Phyllobacterium zundukense: one gene and its partner. The protein of the gene in region 2 interacts with the protein of the main gene of each other region in a pairwise test. Links are inferred from orthologs where the notes say so. Each region holds a gene or a part of one and is shown on either strand. Other genes may lie near its edges. The genes, in order: N8E88_RS19550 and sfsA.

What was found.
Region 1: the proteins of sfsA (region 2) and N8E88_RS19550 interact in binary tests that used the Escherichia coli proteins (3 or more experiments, as listed by UniProt). The link is inferred for Phyllobacterium zundukense from one-to-one orthologs.

Annotation. Positions count from the first base shown.
Region 1 is NZ_CP104973.1:1,469,854-1,473,144, reverse strand. What follows is about bases 175-3,143. They hold N8E88_RS19550 (glutamate-5-semialdehyde dehydrogenase), read right to left. Parts: upstream 2,317-3,143; coding sequence 1,033-2,316; downstream 175-1,032. Other genes in these bases: proB (glutamate 5-kinase), read right to left, coding at 2,320-3,143; N8E88_RS19555 (nicotinate-nucleotide adenylyltransferase), read right to left, coding at 380-976. Outside these bases: rsfS (ribosome silencing factor), read right to left, coding at 1-168; more of proB, read right to left, coding at 3,144-3,291. UniProt on the Escherichia coli protein: Catalyzes the NADPH-dependent reduction of L-glutamate 5-phosphate into L-glutamate 5-semialdehyde and phosphate. The product spontaneously undergoes cyclization to form 1-pyrroline-5-carboxylate.
Region 2 is NZ_CP104973.1:2,852,021-2,855,339, forward strand. The notes cover bases 283-3,279. They hold sfsA (DNA/RNA nuclease SfsA), read right to left. Parts: upstream 2,134-3,279; coding sequence 1,432-2,133; downstream 283-1,431. Other genes in these bases: radC (RadC family protein), read right to left, coding at 283-576; map (type I methionyl aminopeptidase), read right to left, coding at 589-1,419; N8E88_RS26360 (hypothetical protein), read left to right, coding at 2,438-2,617; N8E88_RS26370 (YcbK family protein), read right to left, coding at 2,958-3,279. Also shown: more of radC, read right to left, coding at 1-282; more of N8E88_RS26370, read right to left, coding at 3,280-3,319. UniProt on the Escherichia coli protein: Binds to DNA non-specifically. Could be a regulatory factor involved in maltose metabolism.

The DNA of each region.
Region 1 (3,291 bases), 1.4 Mb from region 2 along the record:
TGCAACCGCCGCTACATGACGATGCGAACGTCCCGATGCGATGATCATATGATCAGCAATGACGGACTTGCCTCGAAGGTCGATGGGGATAATATTTTCAGCCTTTGCGTCTTCAAGACTGGCAAGGACCGATTGAAGGGCAAGAGATACGGAATTGATACCGTTCATCTCTGCCGGTGAAGGTGCCAAAGCATCCTTCTTCTGAAATGCTGTTCTCAGTGTATTTCCTTTCCCTTAAGAACAACGCAACGCAGTTTTGTACCCATACTGCACACCAATAAGATAGGCAGAGTCGCATGACAGTTTCAAGACGTCATATCGAACTAACTCGCTGCTACTGTCATGCTCCAAATTAGGGCCACATCGCTGAAACGTTGCTTCACGTCTTTGGTTTCATCACGCCGTTGCGAATGGCCGTCGATGATAGCAGTGACCTCGGCCCATGAATGAAAGTCCATGCTGGCGCGTGTGAACGGGCCAGGATCGACGCATCATCTTCATCAATACGGGCATAACCGAACGTTTTGGCCACACGGGATGAAAGGAAAGCCAAAGTGGATCCCGGACGATCGATAACCGCAATCGGAAATGTCAAAGCGATCTTTTGCCAGCGCTGCCAGAGGTGGAAGTCCGCAAGATTGTCCGCGCCCATGATCCAGACAAAATGCACGCCGGCGTTGCGACCTTTGATCATAGCCAGCGCGTCGGCCGTGTAGCGGATATTGTGGGCGGCTTCGAATGCCGTAATTTTGACGCGGGAGTCGTGGATCAGTTCTTCACAGCGTTCCAGGCGCTCTGCCAATGGCGCCAGATGGCGCGTATCCTTCAACGGATTGCCCGGCGTGACAATCCACCAGAGCTGGTCGAGCTTCAGGCGGCGCAGTGCAATTTCAGTCACCAGCGCGTGACCTGCGTGTGGCGGATTGAAGGAACCGCCAAACAGCCCCACCGTCATACCCTTTTCAACGAACGGCATGCGCAGATGCGCTTCACTGACGCCTGGAAAGGTCTTTTGCAAGCTTGCCTTTATTGTCACGAACGAATCTGGCCGTTACCGCGCACACGGTATTTGAACGAGGTCAATTGCTCGACCCCCACTGGACCTCTGGCATGCATCTTGCCGGTTGCAATTCCGATTTCGGCGCCCATGCCGAATTCACCACCGTCAGCAAACTGCGTAGAGGCATTATGCAAAAGAATGGCCGAGTCGATCTCGTTGAAAAACCGCTCCACGACGCGAGGGTCTTCGGCAACGACAGCTTCGGTATGATGCGAGGAGTAACGATTGATATGCTGTATCGCGCCGTCCACACCATCAACCAGCTTCACCGAAATGATGGCATCGAGATATTCCGTGGACCAATCTTCTTCGGTCGCAAGCTTTACATTGGCAAAAAACTTTCTGACAGCACCATCTCCGCGCACTTCGCAGCCCGCAGTTTGTAGATCTTCCAACAGTGGCACTAGATGGGTTGGTGCAACAAGCCTGTCGACAAGCAGCGTCTCGGCCGAACCACATACACCGGTACGGCGCATCTTGGCGTTGATGACAATCTTGCGCGCCATTGCCAAATCAGCAGAGGCATCGATGTAGAGATGGCAAAGTCCCTCAAGATGGGCAAACACCGGCACGCGCGCTTCAGCTTGCACCCGGGCAACCAGGCTTTTGCCGCCGCGCGGAATGATCACGTCGAGATTTCCATCGAGACCTTTGAGCATTTCGCCAACGGCAGCACGATCGGTGGTCGGCACCAATTGGACCGCAGCCTCCGGAAGGCCAGCAGCTGCTAGTCCTTCGAGCAAGGCTTCATGGATAGCCTTTGATGAATGCGCGGAATCCGACCCGCCGCGCAAGATAACAGCGTTACCGGATTTGAGGCATAGCGCACCTGCATCCGCAGTTACATTCGGTCGGCTCTCGTAGATCACGCCAATAACGCCGAGGGGAGTGCGGACGCGTTCGATATGCAGGCCATTCGGGCGATCCCATTCGGCAATGACGTCTCCAACCGGATCCCTGAGACCGGCTATTGCACGAATGCTCGCGGAAATCCCGGCAACCCGGCTATGGTCAAGCTTGAGCCGGTCCAATAACGCCGATGACATGCCCGCTTTTTTGCCGTTCTCGATATCGCGGTCATTGGCTTCGAGAATACCGGTCGCACGCCTATCAACTGCGTTTGCCATTGCTGCGAGCGCTTCGGTCTTCTTGTCAGGAGACGCAGTGGCAAGAGATTGCGCGGCGGCGCGTGCCTTGCGGCCGATTTCGGCCATCAATTCGGCAACCGGCAGGTCTTTATCCACTCGTCGCAACATCTCTTACTCCTTGGCCGTCGCAGCGCGCTTTGCGGCACGCACCACCAGATCATCGCGATGGATCATCGCGGAACGGGCATCATAACCGAGAATCGTGCCAATCTCATTGGTCTTGCGCCCCGCAATCTTTACGGCATCGGCAGCGTCGTAGGCAACAAGTCCGCGAGCAGCCTCACGACCATCGGGTCCGAACACAGCGACTGTATCGCCCCGTGTGAACTGGCCCGCAACTTCGCGAACACCGGCAGCAAGCAATGACTTGCCGGATTTGAGAGCGACAAGCGCACCCTCGTCGATCACCAGCCGCCCGGATGGTTCAAGATTGCCGGATATCCAGGTTTTCCAGGCATTGACCGGCGTCAAGCTGGCTTTGAACATCGTTGACCGTTCACCTCGGTCGATGGCGGCCAGCGGGTTTAGCCGCGTGCCCGATGCGATGATCATGGCCGTTCCCGCGGCATTCGCGATCTTGCCCGCATCCAGCTTGGTTTTCATGCCGCCGCGCGAATATTCCGATGCAGCTGCACCAGCCATCGCTTCGACATCGGGCGTAATCGCCTCGACGACAGGTAAAAATTGCGCATGCGGATCCTGGTGCGGTGGCGCAGTATAGAGCCCATCGATATCTGAAAGCAGGATCAGGAGGTCCGCGCCCATCATGGTCGCAACCCGTGCAGCAAGCCGGTCGTTGTCGCCATAGCGGATTTCGGTGGTCGCAACCGTGTCATTTTCGTTGATGACAGGAACTGCCTTCAATCGCAACAAAGTCCCTACTGTCGCGCGCGCATTGAGATAGCGGCGGCGTTCTTCAGTATCGGCAAGGGTTAAGAGAATCTGGCCGGCACGCAATTTGTGGTGGCTCAAGACCTCGGCATAAGCTTTGGCCAATTCGATCTGGCCGGCGGCAGCTGCGGCCTGGCTTTCTTCGAGCCGCAATGCGCCCTTGGGCAACCCTAGCACCGTCCGGCCAAGCGC
Region 2 (3,319 bases):
ATGGTCCACCGTCCCGACTTGTTGGACTTCATCGGCGATCAACGCATTTTTCTTGTCCAGAAACAGGATGCGAAATTGTTCGCGCGACTCAAATGCCATCGCCGCGACGCAATAATCCATGACCTTGCTCCATGAGCTCAACACCGTCTTTTCGCGAATGTCGCTGCGGATCACGCGGTGGGTTAGCGCGGCGACGAGCTTGAGGTCGAAGGTAACGGCAGGACCGCACCCCTTCACCTCGCGCAAAAGATGTTCTGGAGCGCCAAGAACCTCTGCCAGTGATCCGAAGCGGGCAAGGAGGGCCTTGGCCAAGGGCTTCGTATCGCCTTGCTTGATCGAGCGGTACAGCAATATTTCCAGCATCTCATAGTCGGCAAATCCCGCATGCCCGACTTTTTGAAACCGCTGCCTTATCCGCTCGCGGTGCCCATGGTAATGCGGAAGCTCCTCGTCAGCATCGCTCTTCTGCTCGGCGTTGCGGACGACGCTACCGGCTGCAACGGGTGGTTGTTTGGGGGAGAGTTTTGCGGAGGGCTCGTTGAAGAAGAAAGTCTGTTCCGGCTTTTCTTCGCTCATTGAGCTACCATCCTATTCGAGCTTGAGGCCCGGCGCGAACAGGCCGGCAGGAGACAGGGTGAAAACCTCGCAGCCGTCCTTGGTGACACCGACCGTATGCTCATATTGCGCGGTAAGCGAGCGATCGCGCGTAACGGCTGTCCAGCCATCGGCGAGCACTTTCACATGCGGACGGCCGAGATTGATCATCGGCTCGATGGTGAAGATCATGCCCTCGCGCAGTTCGACGCCTTCATTCGGCGTGCCGTAATGCAGAATGTTCGGCGCATCGTGGAAAAGCCGACCAACGCCATGGCCACAGAAATCCCGCACGACCGAGCAACGTTCTGATTCCGCATAGGCCTGGATAGCTGCGCCAATAGCGCCGGTTCGCGCACCGGGACGCACGGCTGCAATGCCGCGCATCAAGCTCTCATGCGTGACTTCCATCAGGCGCTCGGCCGCGCGCTTGATTTCACCAACCGGGTACATGCGGCTGGAATCGCCGTGCCAGCCATCGAGTATATAGGTCACGTCGATATTGACGATATCGCCTTCCCGCAGCGGCTTGTCGTCGGGGATGCCATGGCAGACGACGTGATTGATCGAGGTGCAGCTCGACTTCGTATAACCGCGATAATTGAGCGTGGCAGGCAGAGCGCCATGATCCGCACCGAAATCGAAGACAAAACGATCGATGGTGTTGGTCGTGACACCCGGCGCAACGATGGACGCGAGCTCATCCAGGCAGCGTGCGGTCAACAGGCAAGCCTTGCGCATGGCCTCAAACCCTTCCGGGCCGTGAAGCCGGATCTGCCCGGTATTTTTCAAGGGCGCGCTCTGTGCGTCGAGATAGGTAACCATATTCGTTCCGCGTCAATCGATAATTGGCATCGTGCTGATAGCAGCGATGCCCGTGGGTGTGATGTGGCATTTTACTGCGTAAGCTTCAACCCCGCGCCGCATCGCCCGTTCAAACGCCGCCGCATAAACTGGATCAAGATCGCCGCAAATTTTCAAACGTTCGCAGTCTCCGCGCTGGATGACGTAGAGCATGACACCACGATGACCGTTTTCAACCATGTTGCCAAGCTCATCCAGATGTTTTGCGCCTCGTGCGGTTGGGGAATCGGGAAATTCTGCAAGTCCGGCGGACCTTGAAAAATGCACGTTCTTGACCTCGACATAAGCGTCAGGCCGATCCGGGTCACGCAAGAGGATATCGATGCGCGAATTCGAGCCATATTTTTGCTCGCGTCGGAGCTCCGCATAGCTGCTCAATGAGGGCAGGAGGCCCGACAGAATCGCTTCTTCGGCAATGCGGTTTGGCAGGCCCGTATTGATGCCAACCATGATGCCTTGCGTCTCGACCAGCTGCAAAGTGTGTGGATATTTGCGTTTCAGCCCGTCCGAAATCGACAACCACACCCTGATGCCCGGGTCCGTCAGGCCCAACATGGAGCCGGTATTGGGCACGGAACTGGTGACCGGATTGCCGTCGTCCAGAATAATGTCAGCGAGAAAACGCTTGTAGCGTTGTACCAGCCGGCCGGTGACGAGAGGGGAAGAAAATATCATGCCAAGGATGTAACCGAGATGATGGACCGCGACAACATGCTGGCACAGCATATAAAAAAACCTGCCTCTGAAAGGCAGGTTGAGTTTGCTCTGGGGTGGGAGAATCGGGCCAGCTTGGAGGTTGAACTGGACCCTGCTGCCGCAAATCAATGTGGCAGTACCAAGATAATAGGTCAGACTCCTGATTCGGGTCTCATAACTTTGTCTAACAGGCGGTGACAAAGCTTGAAATTACCGGGCTGTTCTAATCCGCAAGAGTGTCACATGCTACGCGGAGGGACGAAACTCATCAGGAGGAGACGTGATGAAACTCAAGTTTTTCCTACCGTTTGTTGCTCTCGCTGCATTCACATTGGCGGGTTGTAACGACAAGCCGGCTGAAACCACAACGACCCCGCCGGCAACGACAACCGAACCCACAACACCAGCTCCAGCACCGACAACTCCCGCCCCGGATCCGGCAAAGCCAGCACCCGCCAACTAGCGCGGTCCGCAACAAATCAGACGGCCAGCTCACCCGGAGTTGGCCGTTTTCTGTTGCAAGCAAACATCGCGGGATGAGAGCTTTTGCAAGCAAGCAATTGAATTTTCGAGAAAAAACCTGGTACGCCCAAGGGGAATCGAACCCCTGTTTGCGCCGTGAAAGGGCGCCGTCCTAACCGCTAGACGATGGGCGCCGCTCGGTTAAGCGGCTTATAGTGAAACAGTTTTTGCGCCGCAAGCCCATAAAGCGTTCTTTTTTCGAAAAAGTGCAGTTTGTGGCCATCGATCAACCAGCGTTGGTGCCCTGCGACCCTGCGGGGACAGCATTTTGTGCTGAATGCTCAGCCAGCCCTGCGTGTACAGCGCCAGTTCCAATCCCGGGTTGGTCCAATATCGACGTGAACTGATTCGGTGTGACAATAGGTACCGACACCGCCTCGTCCGGCCATCGAGCGGGCGAAATTGGCCAATTCCCACTTGGAAACCCCGGGGACTTGTATGTCTGCTGCAGCGCAAGACATGTGCAGCGACGCCTTCGCGCCGTTAACAAGCCGGTTGTAGGGCGGGCTACGATAGCCCGACGTCACAATCACGGACTTGCCGTATCTGCGTTCGATTGATTTGAGCATGCCGACGAGTTGCGGCTTCAGGCAGGCAACCTGGACATTTTCGCGCTGAACCTTGAGACCGTTGGGCGCGAGAC